DNA from 3 places in the Streptomyces sp. NPDC048338 genome. Region 3 is predicted to be linked to each of the others. Evidence: predicted binding sites of a transcription regulator. Region 3 holds the regulator's gene; each other region holds the start of a gene.
The links. Region 3 encodes HrcA, which represses chaperone genes, less so after heat shock. Its sites were predicted from a motif close to TTNGCACTCNGNNNNNCNGAGTGCNAA; they were not measured.
Positions count from the first base shown of each region.

Region 1: a site for HrcA is predicted at 3,015-3,041, ahead of groL (chaperonin GroEL). Genes of this name have one in related genera too.
Region 2: a site for HrcA is predicted at 8,358-8,384, ahead of groES (co-chaperone GroES). Genes of this name have one in related genera too.

Region 1 is NZ_JBICYQ010000018.1:154,104-163,900, reverse strand. It holds gene ACGFZF_RS34545 (hypothetical protein) at 1-1,133, shown strand, start outside; gene groL (chaperonin GroEL) at 1,221-2,849, opposite strand; gene ACGFZF_RS34535 (cold-shock protein) at 3,233-3,436, opposite strand; gene ACGFZF_RS34530 (MoaD/ThiS family protein) at 3,831-4,109, opposite strand; gene thrC (threonine synthase) at 4,139-5,449, opposite strand; SAM riboswitch class I at 5,443-5,599, opposite strand; gene ACGFZF_RS34520 (glucosyl-3-phosphoglycerate synthase) at 5,759-6,724, shown strand; gene ACGFZF_RS34515 (hypothetical protein) at 6,763-7,140, shown strand; gene ACGFZF_RS34510 (trehalose-6-phosphate synthase) at 7,209-8,576, shown strand; gene otsB (trehalose-phosphatase) at 8,667-9,509, opposite strand; gene ACGFZF_RS34500 (DUF3263 domain-containing protein) at 9,593-9,797, opposite strand, start outside.
Region 2 is NZ_JBICYQ010000013.1:297,766-307,562, forward strand. It holds gene ACGFZF_RS28910 (substrate-binding domain-containing protein) at 1-824, shown strand, start outside; gene ACGFZF_RS28915 (ABC transporter substrate-binding protein) at 935-2,266, shown strand; gene ACGFZF_RS28920 (carbohydrate ABC transporter permease) at 2,271-3,167, shown strand; gene ACGFZF_RS28925 (carbohydrate ABC transporter permease) at 3,164-4,018, shown strand; gene ACGFZF_RS28930 (hydroxyacid dehydrogenase) at 4,036-5,106, shown strand; gene ACGFZF_RS28935 (ester cyclase) at 5,270-5,968, shown strand; gene groL (chaperonin GroEL) at 6,155-7,783, opposite strand; gene groES (co-chaperone GroES) at 7,903-8,211, opposite strand; gene ACGFZF_RS28950 (polysaccharide deacetylase family protein) at 8,850-9,773, opposite strand.
Region 3 is NZ_JBICYQ010000001.1:824,847-834,643, reverse strand. It holds gene ACGFZF_RS03830 (AMP-dependent synthetase/ligase) at 1-656, shown strand, start outside; gene hemW (radical SAM family heme chaperone HemW) at 713-1,945, shown strand; gene ACGFZF_RS03820 (DUF3097 domain-containing protein) at 2,016-2,822, opposite strand; gene ACGFZF_RS03815 (MBL fold metallo-hydrolase) at 2,833-3,564, opposite strand; gene hrcA (heat-inducible transcriptional repressor HrcA) at 3,720-4,739, shown strand; gene dnaJ (molecular chaperone DnaJ) at 4,740-5,876, shown strand; gene ACGFZF_RS03800 (nitronate monooxygenase) at 6,008-7,087, shown strand; gene ACGFZF_RS03795 (16S rRNA (uracil(1498)-N(3))-methyltransferase) at 7,084-7,827, shown strand; gene ACGFZF_RS03790 (hypothetical protein) at 7,862-8,257, opposite strand; gene ACGFZF_RS03785 (AAA family ATPase) at 8,537-9,797, shown strand, end outside.

The sequences.
Region 1 (9,797 bases), on a different contig from region 3:
GCCGTTCGGTCTCGTACCAGCGCTCGACGCCGGACGAGGGCCCGGTGCTGTCCGCGGTCACGACGGACGGCGGCGAGTTCTCCGGCGACCCGATCCCGGCGACGCGGCAGTACGAGTCGTACAAGGCCACGTTCAGCGAGGACAGCTCCGAGGTGCACGGCAGCACCTACGACTGGCGGTGGTTCTCGGAGTGGCAGGCCCGCAAGATGACGGTGACCGCCTCCGCCGACAAGACCCGTGCGGTCAGCGGTGAGGTCGTCACGATCACCGGCCGGGTCACCGACCCGGAGAACGGTGGTGCCCCGCTGGCCGACCAGCCGGTGCGGGTGGTTCTGGGCGCGCCGCACGACTACTACCACGAGGCCACGCCGTTCCCGCAGACGGTGCGGACCGACGCGGAGGGCAACTTCACGGCGAAGCTGGTCGCCGCTCCGGGCCCGAACGCGGAGGGCTGGACCGTCTCGTCGGCCGACCTGTTCCAGGCGTTCTCGCCGGTGCAGGGCCGTCTGGTGATGCCGCTGGACTCGCGTACGGACGTCCTGAACTACTCGCTCGCGACCGACGCGCGCCTGACGGTGTGGGGAACGTTCCGTTCGACGTACGAGCGCTGGTCGGGCATCTCGTCGAACCAGACGGTGGTGCTGGAGCAGTCGCCCGACGGGCGGACCGGCTGGAAGAAGATCGGTTCGACCGACTTCTACTCCTCGGTCCGGGTGCCCTTCGGCATCGGCGCGTGGAACACGGGCGGCTGGTTCCGGGTCAGGCACCTGATCTCGGACCAGTACGCGGAGTCCGTGAGCAAGCCGTTCTACATCGTCCGCACGCCGACCCGGGTGCAGAGCGTGAACGCGGCTCCGGAGCCGGTCCGCAAGGGCGCGACGATCACGGTGACGGCTTCGCTCCAGCACGACAGCAGTGGCTGGCGGGCTCTCGGGGCCCAGCCGGTGAGCGTGTGGTTCCGGCCGTGGGGGCAGAGCACCTGGAAGAAGGTGGCGTCCGGCACGTCGGCTTCGAACGGCGCGGTCTCCCTGAAGACCACGGCGTCCGTCGACGGCTGGTACACGGTCCGCTACTACGGTGACGGGACGCACTTCCAGGCGTTCGGCGGCGAGGACTGGATCGACGTGCGCTGACCTCGGGCGGCAACGCGAGAGGGCTGCACCCCCGTGACGGGGATGCAGCCCTCTTTCGCGTTCAGCGAGGAACTACCGAGCCGGGGCTCAGAAGTCCATGTCACCGCCCGGCATGCCGCCCGGAGCGCCGGCAGCGGCCTTCTCCGGCTTGTCGGCGATGACGGCCTCGGTGGTGAGGAACAGCGCGGCGATCGACGCGGCGTTCTGCAGCGCGGAGCGCGTGACCTTCGCCGGGTCGATGATGCCCTCGGCGATGAGGTCGACGTACTCGTTGGTCGCGGCGTTGAGGCCGTGGCCGACGGGCAGGTTGCGGACCTTCTCCGCCACGACGCCGCCCTCGAGGCCGGCGTTGACGGCGATCTGCTTCAGCGGGGCCTCGAGGGCCAGCTTCACGATCGCGGCACCCGTGGCCTCGTCGCCCGTGAGGTCGCCCTCGAGCTTCTCGAAGACCGAGGAGGCCTGCAGCAGGGCCACGCCACCACCGGCGACGATGCCCTCCTCGACGGCCGCCTTGGCGTTGCGCACGGCGTCCTCGATGCGGTGCTTGCGCTCCTTGAGCTCGACCTCGGTCGCGGCGCCGGCCTTGATGACGGCCACGCCGCCGGCCAGCTTCGCGAGGCGCTCCTGGAGCTTCTCGCGGTCGTAGTCCGAGTCGGAGTTCTCGATCTCGGCACGGATCTGGTTGACGCGACCGGCAACCTGGTCGCTCTCGCCGGAGCCGTCGACGATCGTGGTCTCGTCCTTGGTGATGACGACCTTGCGGGCGCGGCCCAGCAGGTCCAGGCCGGCGTTCTCGAGCTTGAGACCGACCTCCTCGGAGATGACCGTGCCGCCCGTGAGGATGGCGATGTCGTTCAGCATGGCCTTGCGGCGGTCGCCGAAGCCCGGGGCCTTGACCGCGACGGACTTGAAGGTGCCGCGGATCTTGTTGACGACCAGGGTCGACAGGGCCTCGCCCTCGACGTCCTCGGCGATGATCAGCAGGGGCTTGCCCGACTGCATGACCTTCTCCAGGAGCGGGAGCAGGTCCTTCACGGAGGAGATCTTGGAGTTGACGATCAGGATGTACGGGTCGTCCAGGGACGCCTCCATACGCTCCATGTCGGTGGCGAAGTACGCCGAGATGTAGCCCTTGTCGAAGCGCATACCCTCGGTGAGCTCCAGCTCCAGACCGAAGGTCTGGGACTCCTCGACGGTGATGACGCCTTCCTTGCCGACCTTGTCCATGGCCTCGGCGATGAGCTCGCCGATCTGGGTGTCGGCGGCGGAGATGGAGGCCGTGGAAGCGATCTGCTCCTTGGTCTCGACATCCTTGGCCTGCTCGAGCAGGGCGGCGGAGACGGCCTCGACGGCCTTCTCGATGCCGCGCTTGAGGGCCATCGGGTTGGCGCCGGCGGCGACGTTGCGCAGGCCTTCGCGGACGAGCGCCTGGGCGAGGACGGTCGCGGTGGTCGTACCGTCACCGGCGACGTCGTCCGTCTTCTTGGCGACTTCCTTGACCAGCTCGGCGCCGATCTTCTCGTACGGGTCCTCGAGCTCGATCTCCTTGGCGATGGAGACACCATCGTTGGTGATCGTGGGGGCGCCCCACTTCTTCTCGAGGACGACGTTGCGACCCTTCGGGCCGAGGGTGACCTTGACGGCGTCAGCGAGCTGGTTCATGCCGCGCTCGAGACCGCGCCGGGCCTCCTCGTCGAACGCGATGATCTTGGCCATGTGAAGTGGTCCTCCCGGACATGGGGTGGATAACGCTCCAGGACCGCGCCGACGCCCGCGACGGACGGCCTGCGTGCCCGGCGGTTCCTTGCCCCACCTGGCCAGCGGGCCTCGTCTGCCCGATCCTCGTAAGCACTCTCACCTTCAGAGTGCTAACGCCAATGATTAGCACTCGACCCATGCGAGTGCAAGCGCCTCTCGGGGATCGGGCCGCACGGCGGGGCGCGACGGGCGCGCACGGGCGGCGCGTCGGCGCGGTTCCGGCGCGGCGAGGGAGGCCGGACGCCGCGCGGGGTGTCGCGGAGACGCACGAGAGGTCCGCATCCGGTCAGGATGCGGACCTCTCGGCGTGAGTGCGTATGTGGTGGCCGATCGCGCCGCGTTCAGACGGCGAGCTTGACCATGTCCGCCTGCGGACCCTTCTGGCCCTGCGAGATCTCGAACTCGACTCGCTGACCCTCTTCAAGGGTGCGGTAGCCGTCCATCTGGATCGCGCTGTAGTGGACGAATACATCCGCACCACCGTCGACCGCGATGAAGCCGTAGCCCTTCTCCGCGTTGAACCACTTGACGGTGCCCTGAGCCATGCCTAACTCCCCTATTACTGGCCCTTGCGCGGGACCGCACTTCGCGACCCCGGGTCAGACCCTGCGCCGGAACGCGTCGACCGCGGCTGAATGTATCTGCCCAACTGCCCTCTGCAACAGGTCAATCGGACGAGAATTCTGGGCATGCAGGAAAGGAGAATTGCGGAGAATTTGCTGAATTACGGGGCAAGTCGGGCCCGGCAAAGTGCGCAGAAGGTACACAAGACTCGAACACTTTGGCTGCTTCTTGTCAGGTCCGGGCGCATTCTCATATGCGCCTGGCATGAGCAGCGGAGGGGACTTCCCCAACTCTATCTCGTTCAACCATGCAGAATTGCCCCCTCCGTTTCTCGACGGAAGGGGCAATTCAGGTGACTGCGGGTAACCCCGGGGCTCAGCAGCCCCCGGCGACGGCCGGGATGATGGACACGCCGGCGCCGTCCGGCGTCGCCGTCTCGAGGCCCTGCTCGAAGCGCACGTCGTCGTCGTTGACGTACACGTTCACGAAGCGGCGCAGCTTGCCCTGGTCGTCCAGGACGCGGGCCGCGATGCCCGTGTGGTTCTTCTCCAGGTCGGCGATGACCTCGGAGAGGGTGGTGCCCTCCGCCGGAACCTCGGCCTGACCGCCCGTGTAGGTGCGGAGGATGGTGGGGATGCGGACCTTGACGCTCATGGGGGTGCTGCCTTCCGTGACGGGGGTGGTCAGTGGGCCAGGCCGGCGTCGCGGAACGCGTCCAGGCTCGGGCGGATGGTGGCGGTCGCCTGGGAGGTATCGGCCACCGCGTCCAGGGTCTTGAGTCCGTCACCGGTGTTCAGGACGACGGTGGTCAGGCTCGGGTCGATGAGGCCCGCCTCGATCAGCTTCTTCGTGACGCCGACCGTCACGCCGCCCGCCGTCTCGGCGAAGATGCCCTCGGTCTGCGCGAGCAGCTTGATCGCGTCGACGACCTGCTCGTCGTTCACGTCCTCCACCGCGCCGCCCGTGCGGCGCGCGATGTCCAGGACGTAGGGGCCGTCGGCCGGGTTTCCGATCGCCAGGGACTTGGCGATCGTGTTCGGCTTCTGCGGGCGCACGACGTCGTGGCCGGCCTTGAAGGCCGCCGACACCGGGGAGCAGCCCTCCGCCTGGGCGCCGAAGATCTTGTAGGGCCGGTCCTCGACGAGGCCGAGCTTCACGAGCTCCTGCAGGCCCTTGTCGATCTTCGTGAGCTGGGAGCCGGAGGCGATCGGGATGACGATCTGGTCGGGCAGCCGCCAGCCGAGCTGCTCGCAGATCTCGTAGGCGAGCGTCTTGGAGCCCTCGCCGTAGTACGGGCGCAGGTTGACGTTGACGAAGCCCCAGCCCTCGCCGAGGGGGTCGCCGATGAGCTCGGAGCAGAAGCGGTTGACGTCGTCGTAGTTGCCCTCGATGCCGACGAGGTCGCCGCCGTACACCGCGGCCATGACGACCTTGCCCTGCTCCAGGTCGTGCGGGATGAACACGCAGGAGCGGAAGCCGGCGCGCGCGGCGGCGGCGCCGACGGCGCCGGCCAGGTTGCCGGTGGAGGAGCAGGACAGGGTGGTGAAGCCGAAGGCGCGGGCGGCCTCGAGGGCCTGGGCGACGACGCGGTCCTTGAAGGAGTGCGTCGGGTTGCCGGAGTCGTCCTTGACGAAGAGCTTGCCGGGCTCGACACCGAGCTCGCGGGCGAGGTTGTCGGCCTGGACGAGCTTGGTCCAGCCGGGGTTCAGGTTCGGCTTCTCTGCGACGTCGGCCGGGACGGGCAGCAGCGGGGCGTAGCGCCAGATGTTGGCGGGGCCGGCCTCGATCCGCTTGCGCAGCGATTCGGGGTCGCCGACGGGGAGGTCGTACGCGACTTCGAGGGGGCCGAAACACAGCTCACAGGCGAAAATCGGGCCGAGGGGGAAAACTTCGCCACATTCCCGACAGGAAAGCCCGGAAGCGGGACCGAGGTCGACCGTGGAAGCGGTGGAAACAGTCTGTACAGCCATGGAGGCGAGGCCCTTTCTCCTCATCTTTCCCATGGCGGACGTCGCCATGAGACGGATTTGGCACCTTCCCTAGCCGGGAGCCTCGCGGGCGCAGTGCGACGACTGCGGACGAGACCGACTGGAGGGTTGCCGGGGCTTCAACGGGCCGTTTCCCTCTGCCCCTCTGGATGAGCGGTATTCGATTGGGTGGTGCGGTTGTGTGGACGCCGACGGCACCCCGACGTGCGTCGGACCTCGGCGTTGTTCAAGACTGTAACCGAAGGCGCGGACTGTTGAGATAGTCGTCCGAACCGCGAGATGGATCACACAAACGGCAACTGGGGAGTAACGGACGTGCTGGATGAAGTGGAGCGCTGGCTGGCCCGGCGGTCCTGGTCCGTGACAGACCGTCCGCTGGAGCAGCTCCTGGCCGCGAAGCGGGGCACGCGGGTCAGCGTCGTGCTGCCCGCGCTGAACGAGGAGGCGACGGTCGGGGACATCGTCGCGGTGATCCGGCGGGAGCTGATGTCGCGGGCGGTCCCGCTCGTGGACGAGCTGGTGGTGGTCGACTCGGGGTCCACCGACCGCACGGCCGAGGTGGCGGCGGCGGCCGGGGCCCGGGTCGTGGCGCGGGACGCGATCCTGCCGCGGATACCCGCCCTGCCCGGCAAGGGCGAGGTGCTGTGGCGGTCCCTGATGGCGACGGACGGGGACGTCGTCTGCTTCGTGGACGCCGATCTGCGGGACTTCTCGGCGGACTTCGTCTCGGGGATCGTCGGCCCGCTCCTGACCGATCCGGGCGTCGACTTCGTCAAGGCGATGTACGACCGGCCGCTCGGGGACGCGCCCGGCCAGGGGGGCCGGGTGACCGAGCTGGTGGCCCGCCCGCTGCTGAACCTGCACTGGCCGCGGCTGGCCGGCTTCGTGCAGCCACTGGGCGGCGAGTACGCGGTGCGGCGCTCGCTGCTGGAGCGGCTGCCCTTCCCGGTCGGCTACGGCGTGGAGCTGGGGCTGCTGGTCGACGCGCTGCATGCGGCGGGCCTGGACGCGCTCGCCCAGGTCGACGTGGGGGTGCGCAAGCACCGTCACCAGGACGAGCAGGCTCTCGGCCGGATGGCGGCGGCGATCTACCGGACGGCGCAGCTGCGGCTGTCCCGCGGGCATCTGGTGCGGCCCTGGCTGACGCAGTTCGAGCGGGCCGAGGGGGGCGACGGGCCGGGCGCGCGCGGGAGCTTCGTGCCGCGGACGTACCCGGTGGACACGGAGGAGCGTCCTCCGATGGTCGAGATCGCGGAGTACGCGCAGCGCCGCGTGGCGTAACGCCACCCGATGATCGTTTTTGCCTACATTTCGCTGTTATGCGACGCACCTCTCCCCTGGGCAGAACGGCGGCGGCCGGCGTGCTGACGGCGGCCGCACTCCTCCTCGCCGTGACCGGTCCCGCCGCCGCGGACGCGGTGGTGCCCGCCGCCGGGCCGTCCGTGGTCTCCGCGGACGCGCCCCCGACGCCTGCCGACTCCGCGGCCGGGCCCGCCGGGGACGACCGGCAGCCGGGGGCCCGTCTCGCGGAGCGGACCCCCGGGCGGGCACCGGTCGCCGCGCACGGGTCCCGCGGCCGGATGCCGGGGACCGGGGCCGGCGACCCCCGGCTGTGGCTGCTCGGCGGTCTCGTCCTGGCCCTGGCGGCGACGGGCGCGGTGGCACGCGCGGCCCTGCGCGAGCGCGGCGATCACTGACCGTGGCCGAACGCGGCTGTCTTGTATACGTACGTTTGAGCGTTTCCGGGACGGGCTAGGTTCGCCACATGGCTTCTGTGCTGGTGGCTTCCAACCGAGGACCTGTCTCGTACGCCGTGGGCGAGGACGGCACGCTCGACGCCCGGCGGGGCGGTGGCGGCCTGGTCTCCGGGCTGAGCGCCGTGTCGTCCGAGGACAGCGTGTGGGTGTGCGCGGCACTCGGCGACGGCGACCGGGAGGCGGTCCGGCGCGGGATCGGCGAGCCGGGTGTACGCATGCTCGACATCGACCCCGACGTCCACGCCGACGCGTACAACGGCATCGCGAACTCGGTGCTCTGGTTCGTCCACCACATGCTCTACCAGACCCCGCTGGAGCCGGTCTTCGACGCGGAGTTCCGGCGCCGGTGGGCGGCGTACGAGACGTACAACCGTGCCTTCGCCCGGGCACTGGCGGACGAGGCGGACGACGGCGCCTGCGTCCTGGTGCAGGACTACCACCTGGCGCTGGTGCCGGGGATGCTCCGCGAACTCCGCCCCGACCTGCGCATCGGGCACTTCTCGCACACGCCCTGGGCGCCGCCGGAGTACTTCCGGATGCTGCCGGACGACATCGCGCGGCAGCTCCTGCGAGGGATGCTGGGCGCCGACCGGCTGGGCTTCCTGACCCGGCGCTGGGCGGACGCCTTCGCGGCCTGCTGCGCGGCGGAGGTGGGCGGCACGGGTGACACGCGGCTCGGGGTGTACGGGCTCGGCGCGGACGCGGACTTCCTGCGGGAGCGGTCCCGGCGTCCGGACGTCGAGGAACGCCTCGCGGCACTGCGGGAGCAGGTCGGACCCGGTCGCCGGGTGATCCTCCGGGTGGACCGGACGGAGCTGTCGAAGAACATCGTGCGGGGTATGCACGCCTACCGGACCCTCCTGGAGGAGCATCCCGAGTGGCACGGCCGGGTGGTGCACGTGGCCTTCGCCTACCCCTCCCGGCAGGACCTGGCGGTCTACCGCGAATACACCGAGGAGGTCGGCCGGGTCGCCGCCGTGGTCAACGCCCGGTACGGGACGGACGACTGGACCCCGGTCGTCCTGCACGTGAAGGACGACTTCGCCCGCTCGCTCGCCGCGTACCGCCTGGCGGACGTGGCCCTGGTCAACCCCATCCGGGACGGCATGAACCTGGTCGCGAAGGAGGTCCCGGTCGTCTCCGACGAGGGCTGCGCGCTGGTCCTGTCCCGGGAGGCGGGCGCGCACGAGGAGCTGGGCGAGGACGCGATCACGGTCAACCCGTACGACGTGACGGGCACGGCGCACGCCCTGCACGAGGCCCTGACGATGGGCGGTCCTGAGCGGGCGGAGCGCACCAAGCGCCTGGCCGCCGCCGCGACGGCCCTGCCGCCGCAGCAGTGGTTCCTGACGCAACTGGAGGCGCTGCGGGCCTAGGGCCTGCCTTGCCGATCCTGTCCGGCGACCTGATCGACAGGACACCACCGGCCGCCCGGTGAGCCCGGGCGGCCGGTGTGAGCCGGGTGCTCAGCCGGCGTCCCGGACCGCCTGCGCGAGGTCCGTCAGGAAGCCGACGACGGCCGCCGGGCCGGGGACCGAGAGGTCGGCGCGCTCGGACAGTTCCGGGACCTCCGCCGAGCCGCTGCAGACCAGCAGGCCGGGCGTGCCGTTCGAGCGGAGCTTCTCCACGGCCGCGTAGGCCGGCAGGTCACCGAGGTCGTCGCCCGCGTACAGGACGGACTCGGCGCCCACCTCACGGACGTACTCCGCGAGGGCCACGCCCTTGTCCATGCCCGGGGGGCGCAGTTCCAGCACCATGCGGCCGGGTTCGAGGACCAGGCCGTGCTGGGCGGCGAGGTCGCCGAGCGGGGCCTTGAGCGCCTCGAACGCGGCCTGCGGGTCGGTGGAGCGGCGGGTGTGGACGGCGACGGCGCGTCCCTTCTCCTCGATCCAGGTGCCGGGCCAGGCGCCGATCCCGTCCAGGAAGCCGGGGAGTTCGGCGCGGACGGCGGCCACCCCGGGGTGCGGGGCGGAGGCGTGGACGGTGCCCGTGACGGCGTCCCAGCGTTCGGCGCCGTAGTGGCCGAGGACCACGAGGTGTTCCAGTCCGGGGACCCCGGCGAAACCGCCGTAGCGCACCGCCACGCCCGCGGGGCGGCCGGTGACCACCGCGACGGAGGCGACGCGGGGGGCCAGGGCGGAGAGGGCGGGCACGGCGCCGGGGTGGGCGCGGGCCTGCTCGGGGTCGGGGACGATCTCAGCGAGCGTCCCGTCGAAGTCGAGGGCGACGACGGCTTTCTCGGGCCGCGCGAGGAGCGCGGCGAGGCCGTCGCGGCCGGCGGGTGTGGTCGGGTGCGGAAGGCTGACCATACGACGACCCTACCGAGGGAGCGCGCCCGCGGCGACGGTGTCGGCAAGAGCCGCGGGCTTCCGGCGGGGTCCGGTCCGCCGGCTCAGCGGCGCTGCTCCTTCTCCGCGCGGACCCGGCGCAGGCGGTTGACGGTCACCGGATCGTGGGCCAGGGCGCGCGGGTCGTCCAGGAGGGCGTTGAGGAGCTGGTAGTAGCGCGTGGGCGACAGGCCGAGCTGTTCGCGCACGGCCCTTTCCTTGGCGCCGGGGCCGGGCCAGGAGCGGCGTTCCACGGCGAGGACGGCGCGC
Region 2 (9,797 bases), on a different contig from region 3:
TCCGGGGCGCGCACGAGGCGGCGGCGCGGGCCGGCGCCCGGCTCGTCCTGCGGATCTCCGACTACCGGCCGGAGGACGACCGCGCCCGCACCGAGGGGCTGCTGACCGCCGGGGCGGAGGGGGTGCTCGTCGCTCCGGGCTGGCGGGGCCCCGAGGACCGGCTCGCGTACGGCGACTGGCTCGCCGAACTCCCCGTGCCCGCCGTCCTCCTGGAGCGCAGCGCCGACCCGGGCTCCTCGCTCGACAGCCTGGACCGGGTCGTCTCCGACCACGGCCACGGCGTGCTGCTCGCCCTGCGCCACCTGCTCGGACTCGGCCACGGAACCCCGTTGCTCGTGGCCCGCGGCGACAGTCCGACGGCGCTCGCGGTGCGCGCCGGGTACGCCGAGGCGCTGGTCGCGCTGGACGTGGCGGCGCCGGGACCGGTGATCGATTCCGTACCGGCCGACCAGGACCCGGAGGGCTTCGAGCGCGCCGTACGGGCCCTGCACGAGGCGGTGACCTCGGGCCGGGCGACCGCGGCCCTGGTCCACAACGACGTGGACGCGATCCAGATCGTTCAACGACTGGCCGAGCTGGGCGTCAGGGTGCCGCAGGACCTGGCCCTGATCGCCTACGACGACGAGGTCGCCGCACTCGCCGACACCCCGCTGACGGCCGTCGCCCCACCCAAGCGCCAGGTGGGCCGTCACGCCACGGAACTGCTGGTGGAGCGGCTGACGGAGGCGCCGGACGAGGAGGCGGCCCGACGCCATCTGAGCCTGCTCCCCCGGCTCCGGGTGCGGGCGTCGTGCGGGGCCCCGCGCCCTGGCCGGGCTTTCTGATCGATCTGAGCTTTTTTCGATCAATCAATCTTTCGCTCTTGACTTCGGTCACGAACGGTCCAAGGATCACGGCCACACCTTCCAAGCCGCCCGCCTTCAGGAGCCGCGCCGTGAGCCGCAGTTGGAGCAGAACCTCTCGTGTCATAGCCGGCGCCGCGACCGCCCTCGCCGTTCTCACGGCCTGCGGCGGCAGCGGTGACGACTCGTCCGCCGCGGGATCCAAGGGATCCGACGGCAAGCCCGTGACCATCACCTTCTGGGGCTGGGCCAAGGGCTCCAAGGACGTCGTGGACGCGTTCAACGCCTCCCACAAGAACATCCAGGTGAAGTTCGAGGAGATTCCGTCCGGCACCGCCGGCGGCTACGCCAAGATCTCCAACGCCGTGAAGGCCGGCAACGCGCCCGACCTGGTCTCCATCGAGTACTCCTCGCTCCCGGAGTTCGTCAGCTCCGGCGCCCTGCAGGACATCGGCGGCGAGTTCACCGAGGCCGACCGCGGCAAGCTGCTGCCGCAGGCCGTGGAGCTCACCACCCTCGGCGGCAAGACCTGGGCCGTCCCGTTCGACGCCTCCCCGCAGGCGTTCTTCTACCGCAAGGACCTCTTCGACCGGTACAAGGTCGAGGTCCCCACGACCTGGGACGCCTTCAGGACCGCGGCGGAGAAGGTGAGGAAGGCCGATTCCAAGGCCCGCATCGCCACCTTCTTCCCCGATGACCCGACCACCTTCGAGGCGATGGCCTGGCAGGCCGGCGCCCAGTGGTTCAAGGCCGAGAACGACACCTGGAAGATCGACACCACGGACGCGGCCACCACCAAGGTCGCGGCCTACTGGCAGGGCCTGATCGACGCCGACCTGGTCCACAAGAACGCCTCGTTCAGCCCCGAGTGGACCGGCTCCCTCAAGAACGGCACCACCATCGGCTACCTCGGCGCCTCCTGGGGCGCGGGCGTCCTCAAGGGCACCCTGCCCGAGCAGAGCGGCAAGTGGGCCGTCGCCCCGATGCCCAGCTGGGACGGCAGGCCCGCCAGCGGCATGCTCGGCGGCACCTCCTTCGCGGTGACCAAGGACAGCAGGCAGAAGGCGGCGGCCGTCGAGTTCGCCGAGTGGATGTCCACCACGGAGGCGGGCGTCAAGGCCCGGATCGCCTCCGGCACCTCCAGCGCCTTCCCGGCCACCACCGCGCTGCGCCCGGTCGCCAAGCAGGTCTTCGACGCGAGCTTCTACGGGGGCCAGGACATCTACGCGCTCTTCGAGGAGTCCGGCGCCGCGATCAGCCCGAACTGGGCCTGGGGTCCGACCACCGGCACCACCAACACCGCCATCAAGGACCAGTTCGGCAAGATCACCAAGGGTGGGCCGACGATCGCCGACGCCATCCGCACCGGCCACGACGCGACCGTCGCCGAGCTGACCAAGCGCGGCCTGAAGGTCGAGGGCTGACCGGATGAAGGCCCGCACCCGTGCCGCAGCCGTTCTGCTGACCCCCTTCTTCGTCCTGTTCACCGCGGTGATGGTGGTGCCGATCGGATACGCGGTCTGGCTCAGCCTGTTCACCGAGAAGCAGTCGGGACTGGGCTTCGGCGGCACCGAGACCGTCTTCACCGGCCTCGACAACTACACCGCGGCACTGGGTGACCGGGCCTTCCGCGAGGGCTTCGGCGTCCTGCTCGGATACTGCCTGTTCTACATTCCGCTGCTGGTCGCCGGGGCCCTCGGCCTCGCCCTGCTGCTCGACTCGGCCCTCGCCCGCGCCCGCCGGTTCTTCCAGCTCGCGCTCTTCCTGCCGCACGCCGTCCCGGGCATCATCGCCGCGCTGATCTGGGTCTACCTCTACACGCCCCAACTCAGCCCGGTCGTCGAGGCGATGGAGGCCGGCGGGGTCGGCTTCGACTTCTTCTCCCCCGAGGGCGCGCTGCCCTCCGTGGTCAACATCGCGCTGTGGGAGTGGCTCGGCTACAACATGGTGATCTTCTACGCCGCCCTCCAGGCCATCGACCGCTCGGTGCTCGAAGCGGCCACCGTCGACGGCGCGAACTCCTGGCGTATCGCCTTCAGCATCAAGGTCCCGCTGATCCGGGCCTCGCTCGCCATGGTCGGCCTGTTCACCGTCATCGGGTCCCTGCAGCTGTTCACCGAGCCGCTGATCCTCAACAAGGGCACGGGCTCCGCCGTCACCTCGACCTGGACGCCGAACATGTACGCGTACACCGCGGCCTTCGACCGCAACGACTACGGGCTGGCCGCCGCCGCGTCCGTCCTGCTCGCGCTCACCGCCGCACTGCTGTCCTTCGGCGTCACCCGCCTGACGGGCCGCGCGAACCGCAAGGAGAAGCGCGCATGAGCGAGCCCCGCACCCGGAGCGTCTGGCTCTCCAGGACCGCCGTCAACGGCGCGCTCGTCCTCGCCGTCGTCTACATGCTCTTCCCGCTCGTCTGGCTGCTGACCGCGGCCACCAAGGACGCGGGCGGCCTGCTCGCCGGGAACGCCTTCTCCTTCGAGGGGTTCGACCTCGGCGGCAACCTCTCGCGCCTGGCCGACCACAACGACGGCATCTACTTCCACTGGTACCTCAACAGCCTGCTGTACGCGGGCGTCGGCGCCCTCGCCTGCTCGCTGATCAGCGTCGCCGCCGGCTACGCCTTCGACAAGTACGACTTCCCCGGCAAGGAGAAGCTCTTCGGCGTCGTCCTGCTCGGCGTGCTCGTCCCCACGACGGCCCTCGCCCTGCCGATGTACCTGCTCGCCAGCGAGGTGGGCGTCGTCAACACCTACTGGGCCGTGCTCGTCCCCGTCCTGGTCAACCCCTTCGGGGTCTACCTGGCACGGGTGTTCAGCTCCGGCTACATACCCGACGAGGCGCTCGAGGCCGCCCGCATCGACGGCGCCGGCGAACTGCGCACCTTCTGGTCGATCGGTCTGCGCATGGTGATGCCGGGCTTCGTGACCGTCTTCCTCTTCCAGTTCACCGCGATCTGGAACAACTTCTTCCTCCCCCTGGTGATGCTGTCGGACCAAAAGCTCTTCCCGCTGAGCCTCGGCCTGTACGCATGGAACAGCAACGCCCACGCGGAACCCGAGTTCTACCCCCTCGTCGTCACCGGATCCCTGCTCGCCGTCGTCCCCCTCGTCGTCGCCTTCGTCTCCCTCCAGCGTCACTGGAAGGCGGGTCTGACCGCCGGCAGCGTCAAGTGAGGAGCTCTCGTCCCACGATGCACGACACCACCGACACCCCGAAGCCGGCCGGCGGCCCGGAGACGGCGGCCGGACGGCCGGCGCTGCTGCTCGCCATGGGCCCCGGCATCGCCGACCGGCTGCTGACCGACGCCCATCGCGCCCGCCTCGCGGACCTCTCCCGTACCGACCCCCGCCTCGTCGCCCACGACCTGGCCACCCCCACCCCGGCGGTCGCGGCGGCCCTGGCCGAGGCCGAGATCCTCTTCACGGGCTGGGGCGCGCCCCTGCTGACGGCCGAGGTCCTGGACCGGGCACCGCGGCTGCGGGCGGTCGTCCACGCCGCCGGCTCGGTCAAACACCATGTCACCGACGCCTGCTGGGACCGCGGCCTCGCCGTCACCTCGGCGGCGGCGGCCAACGCCCTGCCCGTCGCCGAGTACACGCTCGCCGCGATCCTCTTCGCCGGCAAGCGGGTCCTCCACTCCGCCCTGCGCTACGGACAGGTCCGCGCCGAGCACGCCTGGCTGGCCGAGGCCGATGCGGAGGTGTGGGGCAACTACCGCCGGACGGTGGGCATCGTGGGGGCGTCCCGGATCGGCCGCCGCGTGATCGAACTGCTGCGCCCCTTCGACTTCGAGGTGCTCCTCCACGACCCGTACGTGGACGCCGCCGAGGCCCGGGCCCTGGGCGTCGGCCTCGTCGGGCTCGACGAACTCTGCGCCCGCAGCTCGATCGTCTCCGTGCACGCGCCCCAACTCCCCGCCACGCACCGGATGATCGGCGCGGCACAGCTGGCAGCGATGCCCGACGGCGGGACGCTCGTGAACACCTCGCGCGGTTCACTCGTCGACGAGGACGCGCTCCTGACGCATCTGCGGACCGGCCGGCTGCGCGCGGTCCTCGACGTCACGGACCCGGAGGTCCCCGCCGCGGACTCGCCCCTGTACGGGCTGCCGAACGTCCTGCTCACCCCGCACGTCGCCGGCTCGCTCGGCAACGAGCTGCACCGCATGGCGGACCAGGCACTGGAGGAGGTGGCGCGGTACGGGCGGGGCGAGCCGTTCCGCGAGCCGGTACGCGCCTCGGACCTGACCCGGTCCGCGTAGGCCGGTCCCGGCCGGGCCCGCCGGGGCCCGGCCCGATCCCGGCGACCGGCCCAGGGCCTCTCGTCCGGATCTCGCCGGGCTCGCGTGCCCTGGTGCACCGACCCGGCCTGATCCAAGGGAAAGACCCTAGACTGGAAAGGTCCCACCCGGTCCGGGAGGCGCCATGACATTCGTACAGATAATCGATTGCAAGACGAGTCGGATCGACGACATGAACCGGCTCATGGACCTGTGGGTCGAGCAGACCAAGGGCAAGCGCACCGCGACCCACAGTCTCATCGGCAAGGACCGCTCCGACACCTCCCACTTCGTGGAGATCGTCGAATTCCCCTCGTACGACGTGGCGATGAGGAACTCACAGCTCCCCGAGACCGACCGGATCTTCCGGGAGATGGTCGCCCTCTGTGACGAGATGCCGACGTTCACCGACCTCGACGTCGTCAAGGACATCCAGCTCTACAAGGCGACCGCCCGCCGGTTCTTCGAGCTGATCAGCGCCGAGGGAGAGCTCGCGCCGCTGGACGAGGTCTTCGCCGAGGGGTACCACGACCACGACCCGACCAACGTGCAGGACGTCTTCGGCATGGACGCGGTCCGGCGCGAGGTGGAGATGTGGCGGGGCGGCTTCGACTTCGACTTCATGGTCGACGACCAGATCGCCGAGGGCGACAAGGTCTGCACCCGCTGGACCTGGAACGCCACGCACACGGGCGATTTCATGGGCCTCGAGGCCACCGGCCGGAAGGTCTCCATGACCGGCACCGTCATCCACCGCTTCCGCGACGACGGCAAGGCCGTGGAGGGCTGGTGGCAGTACGACCTGCTGGGCCTCATGGGGCAGCTCGGGGCCGTCGAGACCTGACCGGAGAACGGGCGACCGGAGAACGGACCACCCGAGAACGGGCGAGGCCCGGCGTCCCCGCGACGGGGACGCCGGGCCTCGGCTGCGTGTCGGGCGGGCCGGCCACGCGGGGCGTTCCGGGCTGCGCGGCCGAGGCGCCGCACGGGATCCGTGCGGCGCATCGGCGCGCTGCCGTGGAGCGGTGTGTCAGTGCGAGTGACCGTGGCCGTGGCCGTGGCCCGCGTCCGCCGGCTCCTCTTCCTTCTTCTCCACCACGAGGGTCTCGGTGGTGAGGAGGAGGGAGGCGATCGAGGCGGCGTTCTCCAGCGCGGAGCGCGTCACCTTCACCGGGTCGATGACGCCGGCCTTGACCAGGTCGCCGTACTCGCCGGTCGCGGCGTTGAAGCCCTGGCCCTTGTCGAGCTCCGCCACCTTGGAGGTGATGACGTAGCCCTCGAGGCCGGCGTTCTCGGCGATCCAGCGCAGCGGCTCGACGGCGGCGCGGCGGACGACCGCGACACCCGTGGCCTCGTCGCCGGTCTTGTCGAGGTTGCCCTCGAGGACCTTGACGGCGTGGACCAGAGCGGAGCCACCACCGGAGACGATGCCCTCCTCGACCGCGGCGCGGGTCGCGGAGATGGCGTCCTCCAGACGGTGCTTCTTCTCCTTCAGCTCCACCTCGGTGGCGGCGCCGACCTTGATCACGCACACGCCGCCGGCCAGCTTCGCGAGGCGCTCCTGGAGCTTCTCGCGGTCCCAGTCGGAGTCGGTGGACTCGATCTCGGCCTTGATCTGGTTGACGCGGCCCTGCACGTCCTCGGACTTGCCGCCACCGTCGACGATGGTGGTGTCGTCCTTGGAGATGGTCACGCGGCGGGCGGTGCCCAGCACGTCCAGACCGGCCTGGTCGAGCTTGAGGCCGACCTCCTCGGCGATGACGGTGGCACCGGTGAGGGTGGCCATGTCGCCGAGCATCGCCTTGCGGCGGTCGCCGAAGCCCGGGGCCTTGACGGCCACGGCGTTGAAGGTGCCACGGATCTTGTTGACGACCAGGGTCGACAGGGCCTCGCCCTCGACGTCCTCGGCGATGATCAGCAGCGGCTTGCTGGAGCCGGCCTGGATGACCTTCTCGAGGAGCGGCAGCAGGTCCTGGATCGAGGAGATCTTGCCCTGGTGGATCAGGATGTACGGGTCGTCGAGGACGGCCTCCATACGCTCCTGGTCGGTGACCATGTACGGGGACAGGTAGCCCTTGTCGAAGGCCATGCCCTCGGTGAAGTCGAGCTCCAGGCCGAAGGTGTTGGACTCCTCGACGGTGATGACACCGTCCTTGCCGACCTTGTCCATCGCCTCGGCGATGAGCTCGCCGACCTGCTGGTCCTGCGCGGAGAGCGCGGCCACGGCGGCGATGTCGGACTTGTCCTCGATCGGACGCGCGGTCGCGAGCAGCTCGTCGGAGACGGCCTTGACGGCGGCGTCGATGCCCTTCTTCAGGGCGGCCGGGGAGGCGCCGGCGGCGACGTTGCGCAGACCCTCGCGGACCAGGGCCTGGGCGAGCACGGTGGCGGTGGTGGTGCCGTCACCCGCGATGTCGTTGGTCTTGGTCGCCACCTCCTTCACCAGCTGGGCGCCGAGGTTCTCGTACGGGTCGTCGATCTCGACCTCGCGGGCGATCGTGACACCGTCGTTGGTGATGGTGGGGGCGCCGAACTTCTTGTCGATGACGACGTTGCGGCCCTTGGGGCCGATCGTCACCTTCACCGTGTCGGCAAGCTTGTTGACGCCGCGCTCAAGGGCGCGACGGGCGTCCTCGTCGAACTTCAGGATCTTCGCCATGGGAGCGGTTCAGCCCTCTCGGAAATCGGGTGGAACGAACCGCGCCCCGGGGCGCCTGGAAGGGGCCTCGGGGCGCAGCTCAAAGCATCTGCTTCAGGTACTTCGGGTACTTCGGTGAATTACTTCTCGACGATCGCGAGCACGTCGCGAGCCGAGAGGACGAGGTACTCCTCGCCGCTGTACTTCACTTCGGTGCCGCCGTACTTGCTGTACAGCACGATGTCGCCGGTCTTGACGTCGAGCGGCAGACGCTCGCCGTTCTCGAAGCGGCCCGGGCCCACGGCCAGGACGACGCCCTCCTGGGGCTTCTCCTTGGCGGTGTCCGGGATGACCAGGCCAGAGGCCGTGGTCTGCTCGGCGTCGAGCGGCTGGACCACGATGCGGTCCTCGAGCGGCTTGATGGCAACCTTGGAGCTGGTGGTCGTCACGATCCGACCTCCCCCTTCGGAGATCTCACGGGGTTAACTGTCTGAGGTGGCGACCAGGTGGATCCGTCGTCGCGGGTGCCGGACCTGCCCGTCGCTGTGTTGGCACTCTCCAGTGGGGAGTGCCAGACCCGAGACTATGACTGCGATTAGCACTCGGTCAAGCGGAGTGCCAATTCAGTGCCGTGTGGCGATTCGGTCCCGCTCCGGGAAACGGTCTGACGGACCCTTTGGTTCCGCATGTCGGCCGGCCCGCGCGTGCCGGCCGGCGCCCTCGTGGTCCCGGGCATCCGGGTGCCGCTCCGCCGCCGCGTGCGGCCTCCCGTGCGGCCGGGCGGGCTCGTGGGGCCACGACCGGGCGGCCGTGCGGAACATCCGGGCGGCCGTCTCGCTCAGGGTCCCTTCCCCGGCGGCGACACCGGGGGCGCCTGCGCCCCCGCGGACCGGCCGCCCGGCGTGCGCCGCATGCCGGGCCTCCCCCACCGGGCCGCGCGCCGCCGGCACCGCGGCCGCCGACGGTCCCACGCCTTCCGCGGCCCTCCGGCCCAGGCGCTCGATCGGGTCCACGGACGACGCGCAGCCCGTCACCGCCAGGAGCGCGCCGGCCAGCAGCAGTCCGGCCAGCGGCCGGCGCGCCCGGGTCACACGTAGTCCTCGAGCTTCGCGACCGCGTAGCCCTTGGCCGTGATCGTCTTCATCACGCGGCGGATCATGTCGGGCATGGTGCCCTTCCAGTCCGCCTTGCCCCGGAAGTGCGTGAGCACGATGTCGCCGGGGTGCAGGTCCCGGTCCCACTCACGCCACTCCATGCGGTCCGGGAACGCCTCCGAGGCCCAGAGCGGCACCGCCTTGACCCCGCACGACTTGGCCGCGGTCAGCGTGTCCCGGTTGTAGTTGCCGTACGGGGGGCGGAAGAGCGGCGGACGCTTGCCGAACCGCTTCTCGATGGTGTCCTGCATCCCGCAGATCTCCCGCTTCTGCTCGGCGTACGAGAGCCCGGGCAGATAGCGGTGGTTGAGGGTGTGGTTGTGCAGGGAGACGCCGGCCTTCTGCATCTTCGCGAAGTAGCCGTAGTCCTCCTTGACCAGGTAGTCGCTCAGGAAGGCGCTGTAGGGGATGCCCAGTTCGGTCATCATCCGCAGCAGCTCGGGATCCTTCTCCGCCCCGTCGTCGATCGTCAGGAAGACGACCTTGTCCTTGGTCGGCACGGTGGTGAAGACGGGCGGCAGGCCCTCGCCGGACGTCTCGAAGCCCTTGCGGGTGGTGATCGTCGGCTTCACCCGGGGCGGCGCGGGCGCCTCCAGCGGCGGCTTGTCGAGGCCCCACTTCTTGGCGGCCTGCACCCGCGCGGCACGCTGCTTGCGGACCCTCTCCACGTACGCCTCCAGGGCGCCGGCCGCCCCCTCCGCGCGCGGCTGTCCCGCGGCGGGACTCGCGGGCCCCTTGGGTGCGCCGCCCGCGCCCCCGTCGCCCCCGGAGGGCCCGGCGCAGGCGGATCCGAGGGCGGCGACGAGCAGGACCGCACCCACCGACCGCCGCGTGCGGCGGCCTCGCTTTGTAAGCATTCGTTCCTTTTGTCGTACTAGCTG
Region 3 (9,797 bases):
ACCCGGGCGAGGCGTACCGCACCGGCACCGTCGGCAAGCCGCTGCCCGGCACCGAGGTCCGGATCGCCGACGACGGCGAGATCCTGCTCCGCGGCCCCGGCATCATGGAGGGCTACCACGGGCTGCCGGAGAAGACCGCCGAGGTCCTGGAGGCGGACGGCTGGTTCCACACCGGCGACATCGGCGAACTGTCCGCCGACGGCTACCTGCGGATCACCGACCGCAAGAAGGACCTCTTCAAGACCTCCGGCGGCAAGTACATCGCCCCGACGGAGATCGAGGGCCAGTTCAAGGCCGTCTGCCCGTTCGTCTCGAACATCGTGGTCCTCGGCGCCGACCGGAACTACTGCTCCGCGCTCATCGCGCTCGACGAGCCCGCCATCCTCGGCTGGGCCGCCGAGAACGGCCTCGGCGGGAAGACCTACGCGGAGGTCGTCGGCTCCCCGGAGACCGACAAGCTCGTGCAGGGCTACATCGAGCGCCTCAACGAGGGCCTCCAGCGCTGGCAGACGATCAAGAAGTTCCGGCTGCTGCCGCGCGACCTCGACGTCGAGCACGGCGAGCTCACCCCGAGCCTCAAGATGAAGCGCCCGGTCGTGGAGCGCACCTACCAGCACCTCATCGACGAGATGTACGCGGGAGCGCGCGAGGCCTGATCCGGGGTTTTCCACAGGCCGGAGGCTCACCTCGGGCAGTACGGGACAATGGGCTCATGCCTTCCGTACTGCCCGATGGTGAGCCCATGCCCGAGGACGGGGCGCTGCCCGCACACGCCCTGGAAGGGGCCGGGGCGCGACCGCTCGGGTTCTACCTGCACGTGCCCTACTGCGCGACCCGCTGCGGGTACTGCGACTTCAACACCTACACCGCGAGCGAGCTCCGCGGTGCCGGCGGCGTGCTCGCCTCCCGGGACAACTACGCGGGACAGGTCGTCGAGGAGATCCGGCTGGCCCGGAAGGTGCTCGGCGACGACCCGCGGCCGGTGCGGACCGTCTTCGTGGGCGGCGGCACACCCACGCTGCTCGCCGCCGGCGATCTCGTCCGGATGCTCGGCGCGATCCGCGACGAGTTCGGCCTCGCGGACGACGCCGAGGTGACCACCGAGGCCAACCCGGAGTCCGTGGACCCGGCCTACCTGGCGGAGCTGCGCGCGGGTGGCTTCAACCGCATCTCCTTCGGCATGCAGAGCGCGCGGCAGCACGTCCTGAAGGTCCTCGACCGGACCCACACCCCCGGCCGGCCCGAGGCCTGCGTGGCCGAGGCGCGGGCCGCGGGCTTCGAGCACGTCAACCTGGACCTGATCTACGGCACCCCCGGCGAGAGCGACGACGACTGGCGGGCCTCGCTCGACGCGGCGATCGGCGCCGGGCCCGACCACGTCAGCGCCTACGCGCTGATCGTCGAGGAGGGCACGCAGCTGGCCCGGCGGATCCGCCGCGGCGAGGTGCCGATGACCGACGACGACGTCCACGCGGACCGCTACCTGATCGCCGACACCGTCTTCGCCGAGGCCGGCTTCGACTGGTACGAGGTCTCCAACTGGGCCACCTCCGAGGCAGGCCGCTGCCTGCACAACGAGCTGTACTGGCGCGGGGCCGACTGGTGGGGCGCCGGGCCGGGCGCGCACAGCCACGTCGGCGGCGTCCGGTGGTGGAACGTGAAGCACCCCGGCGCGTACGCGGCGGCCCTGGGCGAGGGGCGCTCGCCCGGCGCGGGCCGGGAGGTCCTGACGGCGGAGGACCGCCGCGTGGAGCGGATCCTGCTGGAGCTCCGGCTGCGTGAGGGCGTGGAGCTGGGGCTGCTGGCCCCGGCGGGTCTCACGGCCTCGCGCAAGGCCCTGGCGGACGGGCTCCTGGCACCGGACGCCTACGAGGCGGGCCGGGCCGCCCTGACCCTGCGCGGGCGGCTCCTCGCGGACGCGGTGGTCCGCGACCTGGTCGACTAGGGCGTGTTGTCCGGGCAGGGCCCGGGATGCGCGGGCCGGGGGGCGGCGGCCACCGCCCCCCGGGCCGTACCTACGCCTCCGGCGCCGTCACGAAGTCGATCAGCTCCTCGACCCGGCCCAGCAGCGCCGGTTCCAGGTCCTTGTAGCTGTGGACCTTCGAGAGGATGTGGCGCCAGGCCGCACCCGTGTTCTCGGGCCAGCCCAGGGCCCGGCAGACGCCGGTCTTCCAGTCCAGCCCGCGCGGAACCGCCGGCCACGCCGGGATGCCCACGGAGGACGGCTTCACCGCCTCCCAGACGTCGATGTACGGGTGGCCGACGATCAGCACGTCGTCGCCCGTGACCGAGGCGGCCAGGCGGGACTCCTTCGACCCGGGGACCAGGTGGTCCACGAGGACGCCCAGCCGCGCGTCGGGTGCCGGCCCGAACTCCGCGACGATCGCCGGGAGGTCGTCGACGCCCTCCAGGTACTCCACGACGACTCCCTCCACGCGCAGGTCGTCGCCCCAGACCCGCTCGACGAGTTCGGCGTCGTGGCGGCCCTCCACGTAGATGCGGCCCGCCCGCGCGACCCGCGCCCGCGCGCCGGGCACCGCGATCGAACCCGACGCCGTCCGGGTGGGACGCGCCGGCCCCGCGGGCGGCCGGACCAGCGTCACCACGCGGCCCTCCAGCAGGAAGCCGCGTGGCTCCATCGGGAAGACGCGGTGCTTGCCGAAGCGGTCCTCCAGGGTCACCGTGCCCGCCTCGCAGCGGATCACCGCCCCGCAGAACCCCGTCGCCACCTCCTCGACGACGAGGTCCGTCTCGGCGGGGACCTCCGGGACGGGGGCCGATCGCTTCCAAGGGGGCGTCAGATCCGGGTTGTAGCTGCGCATTCGCGCGACGTTATGACACTCCGAAGCGCCGTGCCAGCTCATCGCGCTGCGTCCGCACGAACGCGGCGTCGACGACGGCCCCGTGCCCCGGCACGTACACGGCCTCCTCGCCGCCCAGCCCCAGCAGCCGGTCGAGCGCCGCCGGCCAGCGCGCGGGGATCGCGTCGCTCCCGGCCTGCGGCTCGCCCGACTCCTCGACCAGGTCGCCGCAGAAGACGACCTCGGGGCCGCCGTCCGGGTCCGGGACGAGCAGCGCCAGGTCGTGGCCCGAGTGGCCGGGTCCGACGTTGGCCAGGAGCACCTGCCGCCCGCCCAGGTCGAGGGTCCACTCGCCGGACACCGTGTGGCGCGGGGTCACCAGGACGTCGACGGCCTCCTCCGCCGCATGTTCGTCCACCCCCTGGCGCACCGCGTCCGTCCGCAGCGCGTCCGCCTCCCGCCGCAGCAGCTCGTCGAGACCCACCGCGCCGTACACCTCCGCCCCGGCGAACACCGCGGTGCCCAGCACGTGGTCGAAATGCGGGTGGCTCAGTGCGATGTGCGTCACTCTCCGGCCCCCCGTCAGTGCCTCCACCTGGGCCCGCAGCTCGGCCCCCTCGCGGAGCGTGGAGCCCGTGTCGTACAGCAGAACGGCCGCCTCGCCGAGCACCAGGCCCACCGTGGCGTCCCAGCCCGGCAGCCGCCGGCGGCCCACGCCGTCACCGAGTCGTTCCCAGCCGGACTCTTCCCAAGCGACATTCATGCGGCGACGCTATCCGCTACGACGCGGCAGGGACGCGGCCTCCTTGCCAGGAGCGATGCCCGCCGCCGTACACTGGCCGGGGGATTCCTGGCACTCGGACAGGGCGAGTGCCAAACACGGAGCAACCGGAACGACGACAGCTGGAGGTGTGCGCCATGCTCAGCGAACGCAGGCTCGAGGTGCTGCGCGCGATCGTCCAGGACTACGTCGGGACGGAGGAGCCGGTCGGTTCCAAGGCCCTCACGGAGCGTCACAAGCTCGGCGTCTCGCCGGCCACCGTGCGCAACGACATGGCGGTCCTGGAGGAGGAGGGCTTCATCGCCCAGCCCCACACCAGCGCCGGGCGCATCCCCACGGACAAGGGCTACCGCCTGTTCGTCGACCGGCTCGCCGGCGTCAAGCCGCTGTCGACGCCGGAGCGGCGAGCCATCCACAACTTCCTGGACGGCGCCGTCGACCTCGACGACGTCGTCGGGCGCACCGTCCGGCTGCTGGCGCAGCTGACCCGGCAGGTCGCCGTCGTGCAGTACCCCTCGCTGACCCGTTCGACGGTCCGGCACGTGGAGCTGCTCTCGCTGGCCCCCGCCCGGCTGATGCTCGTCCTGATCACGGACACGGGACGGGTCGAGCAGCGGATGATCGACTGCCCGGCGCCGTTCGGCGAGAGCGCGCTGGCGGACCTGCGGGCCCGGCTCAACAGCCGGGTCGTCGGCCGCCGCTTCGCGGATGTGCCGCAGTTGGTGCAGGATCTTCCGGAGTCCTTCGAGGAGACGGAGGACCGCGGCACGGTCACGGCGGTGCTCGCGACCCTGCTGGAAACCCTGGTGGAAGAGCACGAGGAACGGCTGATGATCGGCGGCACCGCCAATCTCACCCGCTTCGGGCACGACTTCCCCCTCACGATCAGGCCGGTGCTGGAGGCGCTGGAGGAGCAGGTCGTGCTCCTCAAGCTGCTCGGCGAGGCCAAGGACTCGGGCATGACCGTACGGATCGGGCACGAGATCGCCCACGAGGGCCTCACGTCCACGTCCGTCGTCGCGGTCGGCTACGGTTCGGGCGACGAGGCAGTCGCCAAACTCGGCGTGGTCGGACCGACCCGCATGGACTACCCCGGAACGATGGGAGCGGTACGCGCAGTGGCACGTTACGTCGGACAGATCCTGGCGGAGTCGTAAGTGGCCACGGACTACTACGCCGTACTCGGCGTGCGCCGCGACGCGTCCCAGGACGAGATCAAGAAGGCATTCCGGCGGCTCGCCCGCGAGCTGCACCCGGATGTCAATCCCGATCCGAAGACGCAGGAGCGCTTCAAGGAGATCAACGCCGCCTACGAGGTGTTGTCGGACCCGCAGAAGAAGCAGGTCTACGACCTCGGCGGCGACCCGCTCTCGCAGGCCGGCGGCGGCGGCGCGGGCGGCTTCGGCGCGGGTGGCTTCGGGAACTTCTCGGACATCATGGACGCCTTCTTCGGCACGGCGTCGCAGCGCGGGCCGCGCTCGCGCACCCGCCGCGGCCAGGACGCCATGATCCGGCTGGAGATCGACCTCAACGAGGCCGCCTTCGGCACGACCAAGGACATCCAGGTCGACACCGCGGTCGTCTGCACGACCTGCTCCGGCGAGGGCGCCGCGCCCGGCACCTCCGCGCAGACCTGTGACATGTGTCGCGGTCGCGGCGAGGTCTCCCAGGTCACCCGGTCCTTCCTGGGCCAGGTCATGACCTCGCGCCCCTGCCCGCAGTGCCAGGGCTTCGGCACGGTCGTCCCCACGCCGTGCCCGGAGTGCGCCGGCGACGGACGCGTCCGCTCCCGCCGCACCCTCACGGTCAAGATCCCGGCCGGTGTCGACAACGGCACCCGGATCCAGCTCGCCGGCGAGGGCGAGGTCGGCCCCGGCGGCGGTCCCGCCGGTGACCTGTACGTCGAGATCCACGAGGTCCCGCACGAGGTCTTCCAGCGGCGCGGCGACGACCTGCACTGCACGGTCACGATCCCGATGACGGCGGGCGCGCTCGGCACGAAGGTGCCGCTGCAGACGCTCGACGGCATGGAGGAGGTCGACATCCGTCCGGGCACCCAGTCCGGCCAGTCGATCCCGCTCCACGGTCGCGGCATCACGCACCTGCGGGGCGGCGGGCGCGGCGACCTGATCGTGCACGTCGAGGTCATGACCCCGTCGAAGCTCGACCCGGAGCAGGAGCGGCTGCTGCGCGAGCTGGCGAAGCTGCGCGGCGAGGAGCGGCCCACGGGCCAGTTCCAGCCGGGCCAGCAGGGCCTGTTCTCGCGGCTCAAGGACGCCTTCAACGGCCGCTAGGGCCTGTCTGGATCGGCCCGGCACCTCGTGAGCCGGGTCCCGACACCGTCCGCCGGGGGCGGCACGCGCAGCAGGCGCGTGCCGCCCCCGGCGTTTTCGGCCGTGGCCTGCGGTCATGGCACGATGCCTGCATGCCCACCGCACTGAGCGATCTATGCCGTTACCCGATCGTGCAGGCCCCCATGGCGGGTGGCGCGTCCTGCCCGCAGCTGGTCGGAGCGGTCTGCGAGGCCGGCGGCCTGGGGTTCCTGGCCGGCGGGTACAAGACGGCCGGCGGCATGTACCAGGAGATCAAGCAGGTCCGCGGGCTGACCGCGCAGCCCTTCGGGGTCAACCTCTTCATGCCGCAGGGCGGGCAGGCCGCCGATCCCGCCGCGGTCGAGATGTACCGGCACCAGCTGGCCGGCGAGGCCACCTGGTACGACACCGAGCTCGGTGACGCGGACACCGGCCGCGACGACGCCTTCGACGCCAAGCTGGCCATCCTGCTCGACGACCCGGTCCCGGTCGTCTCCTTCACCTTCGGCTGCCCCGCCCGGGACACGCTCGACGCCTTCGGCCGGGCCGGTACGTTCACGATCGTCACCGTCACCTCGGCGGAGGAGGCCAGGACCGCGCAGCGGGCCGGCGCCGACGCGGTCTGCGTCCAGGGCGCCGAGGCCGGCGGACACCAGGGCACCCACCGCGACGACCCGGACGTGGACCTGTCCGCCGGGACCGGCCTGCTGGCCCTCGTCACGCAGGTCCGCGAGACCGTCCAGCTGCCGATCATCGCGAGCGGCGGGCTGATGCGCGGGGCGCAGATCGCCGCCGTGCTCGCCGCCGGGGCGGACGCGGCGCAGCTCGGCACCGCGTTCCTCGTCTGCCCCGAATCGGCCGCGCACCCGCTGCACAAGCAGGCGCTGACCAACCCCCTCTTCTGCCGCACCGAGCTGACCCGCGCCTTCTCCGGACGCCCGGCGCGCGGGCTCGTGAACCGCTTCGTGCGCGAGCACGGGCCGTACGCCCCCGCCGCCTACCCCGAGGTCCACCACCTCACCGCGCCCCTGCGCAAGGCCGCCGCCACCGCCGGCGACGCCCAGGGCATGGCCCTGTGGGCCGGCCAGGGGCACCGGCTCGCCCGTGAACTCCCGGCCGGCCAGCTCATCGAGGTGCTGGCCGCCGAACTCGACACCGCCTACTCCGCGCTGGCCCACAGGAGCGCCTCATGACCGCACCCGTCTTCGTCGTCGACGCCGTCCCCGCCGCCGGCACCTTCCTCCTGGACGGCCCCGAGGGCCGCCACGCCGTCGCCGTGAAGCGGCTGCGGGCGGGGGAGGAGCTCGTCCTCACGGACGGGCGGGGCGGCTGGGCCGCGTGCGTGGTGACGGCCGCCGAGGGCCGGGACCAGCTGACCGTGGAGGTCCGGGAGGCGCAGGTGGATCCCGAGCCCACGCCCCGCATCACCGTGATCCAGGCGCTGCCCAAGGGCGACCGGGGCGAACTCGCCGTCGAGATCATGACCGAGACGGGCGTCGACGCGATCGTGCCGTGGGCCGCGTCGCGCTGCATCACCCAGTGGAAGGGCGACCGGGGCCTCAAGGCACTCGCCAAGTGGCGGGCCACCGCCCGGGAGGCGGGCAAGCAGTCCCGCCGCACCCGCTTCCCCGAGGTCGCCGACGCGATGAGCACCAAGCAGGCGGCGGCGCTCCTGGCGCGCGCCGACTTCGCCGCCGTCCTGCACGAGGACCGCGACCACCCGAGCGGCGCGCTGGCCGATGCCCCGCTCCCCGCCGAGGGCGAGATCGTGCTCGTCGTCGGCCCCGAGGGAGGTGTCTCCCCGGAGGAGCTCGCCGCCTTCGAGGAGGCCGGCGCGAAGCCGTACCGCCTGGGGCACAGCGTCCTGCGCACCTCCACCGCCGGAACCGCCGCCACGGCCCTGCTGTTGGGCCGCACGGGCCGCTGGAGCTGAGGACCGTCGCGCGAGCGGGGTCGACGGCGCCCGATCAGGGTGAGGACGGATCCGGCGCCACCGCGTCGAAGAGCGGCCAGCCGTCGAGCTCGGTCACCCCGTGGGCGTCCGGCAGCAGGTCGCGTGCCGCGGCCTCGTCGAGCAACCGGCGGACGGCGCCCGGCTCGTGGAGGTTGAGGTCGCGGTCCCTGGTCCCGACACCGCCGTCGGCCCCCGTCCCGTCCGACGCGAAGCGCCCGTCGCCCGACCTGAACACCAGCCGCAGCTGGGCGTGCCGGTCCTCCGCGCGCCGCAGCGTCAGCAGTTCCCGGCAGTCCGGATGGACGCGGCGGCCCTCGGCGTCCCGTCCCGCGGTGTGGGCGTGCGCCACCGACCAGAGCCACACCGTCCCGCCCACCACCAGCCTGCGCGGCACCCGTTCACGTCTCATCCGGGCACTCTAAGACAGGTCCTGGGGGGCGTCTTGCCGATCTTGCCGGGCTCCCGGTGTCCTGCGACTCCGTCTCCGGCGTTGTCGTCGGTCGGCATGGCTCCGCCATGACTTCTTCCTCCGCCTTGGATCCGAAGCCCCAGCACACCGCTCACCGATCCGGCCTGATCGACAAGACACCCCCCAGGGGCGTCCCGACGGTCCTCCCGGAAATTCCCGGCCCGCGGATTGCCCGAACCCGGTGGACGGCGAAGCCGGGTCGCTCCCTAGGCTGGCGGCATGTCCGACGAGTCCCCCCTCATCCGTAGTCTGCGCGCCGCCGTCGCCGCCGCACCGGAAGACGTCCCCCTGCGGCTGCACTTCGCCGAACTGCTCCTCGCGGAGGGGCGCGGCGACGAGGCCGTCACGGAGGCGGCCGTCGCGCTCCAGCACGCCCCCGGCGACGAGGCGGCCCGCGCCCTGATGGTCCGCGCGATGGGGCTGCCCGCGGCCCCGCCCGCCCCGCCGTCCGTGCCGCGGGCCGCCGAGCCCCCGGCCGCGCCCCGGACCGAGACCCCCGAAACCCCCGCCGGCACGGCCGCGTTCGACTGGGCGGCCGCCGAGCAGGAGATCGGGGACCTCGTCGGACCTCGCTTCGTCACCGGTGACGGTGACGGCCTGGAGCAGCCGCTGACCGCCGACGGCAGCGGCGACGCCGGGGACACGTCCGCCTGGGACGTCGACGGCCCCGGCGCCGTACGGCTCGCCGACGTCGGCGGCATGCAGGACGTCAAGGACCGCCTGGAGGCCGCCTTCCTCGCCCCCATGCGCAACCCCGAACTGCGCAAGCTCTACGGCAAGTCGCTGCGGGGCGGCCTGCTCCTGTACGGTCCGCCAGGCTGCGGCAAGACCTTCATCGCCCGCGCCGTCGCCGGCGAGCTCGGGGCGAGCTTCATGTCCATCTCGCTCTCCGACATCCTCGACATGTACATCGGCACGTCCGAGAAGAACGTCCACGACATCTTCGAGACCGCCCGTCGCCAGGCCCCCTGCGTCGTCTTCCTCGACGAGCTGGACGCGCTCGGCGCCAAGCGCTCCCGCACCCACCACAGCGGCCTGCGCAACGTCGTCAACCAGCTGCTCACCGAGCTCGACGGCATCGACAGCGCCGACAACGACGGCGTCTTCGTGCTCGCCGCCACCAACGTGCCCTGGGACGTGGACCTCGCCCTGCGCCGGCCCGGCCGTCTGGACCGCACCCTGCTCGTCCTGCCGCCCGACGCCGCGGCCCGCGACGCGATCCTCCGCTACCACCTGCGCGACCGTCCCATCGAGTCCGTCGACCTGGGCAAGCTCGTCAAGGTCACCGAGGACTTCTCCGGAGCCGACCTCGCCCACCTCTGCGAGACCGCCGCGGAGTCCGCGCTCCTCGACTCCGCCCGCACCGGCCGCGTGCGGATGATCGACATGAAGGACCTGCTGGGCGCGGCGAAGCAGATCAAGCCGTCCAGCGAGTCCTGGTTCGCCTCCGCCCGGAACGTCGCGATGTTCGCCAACGACG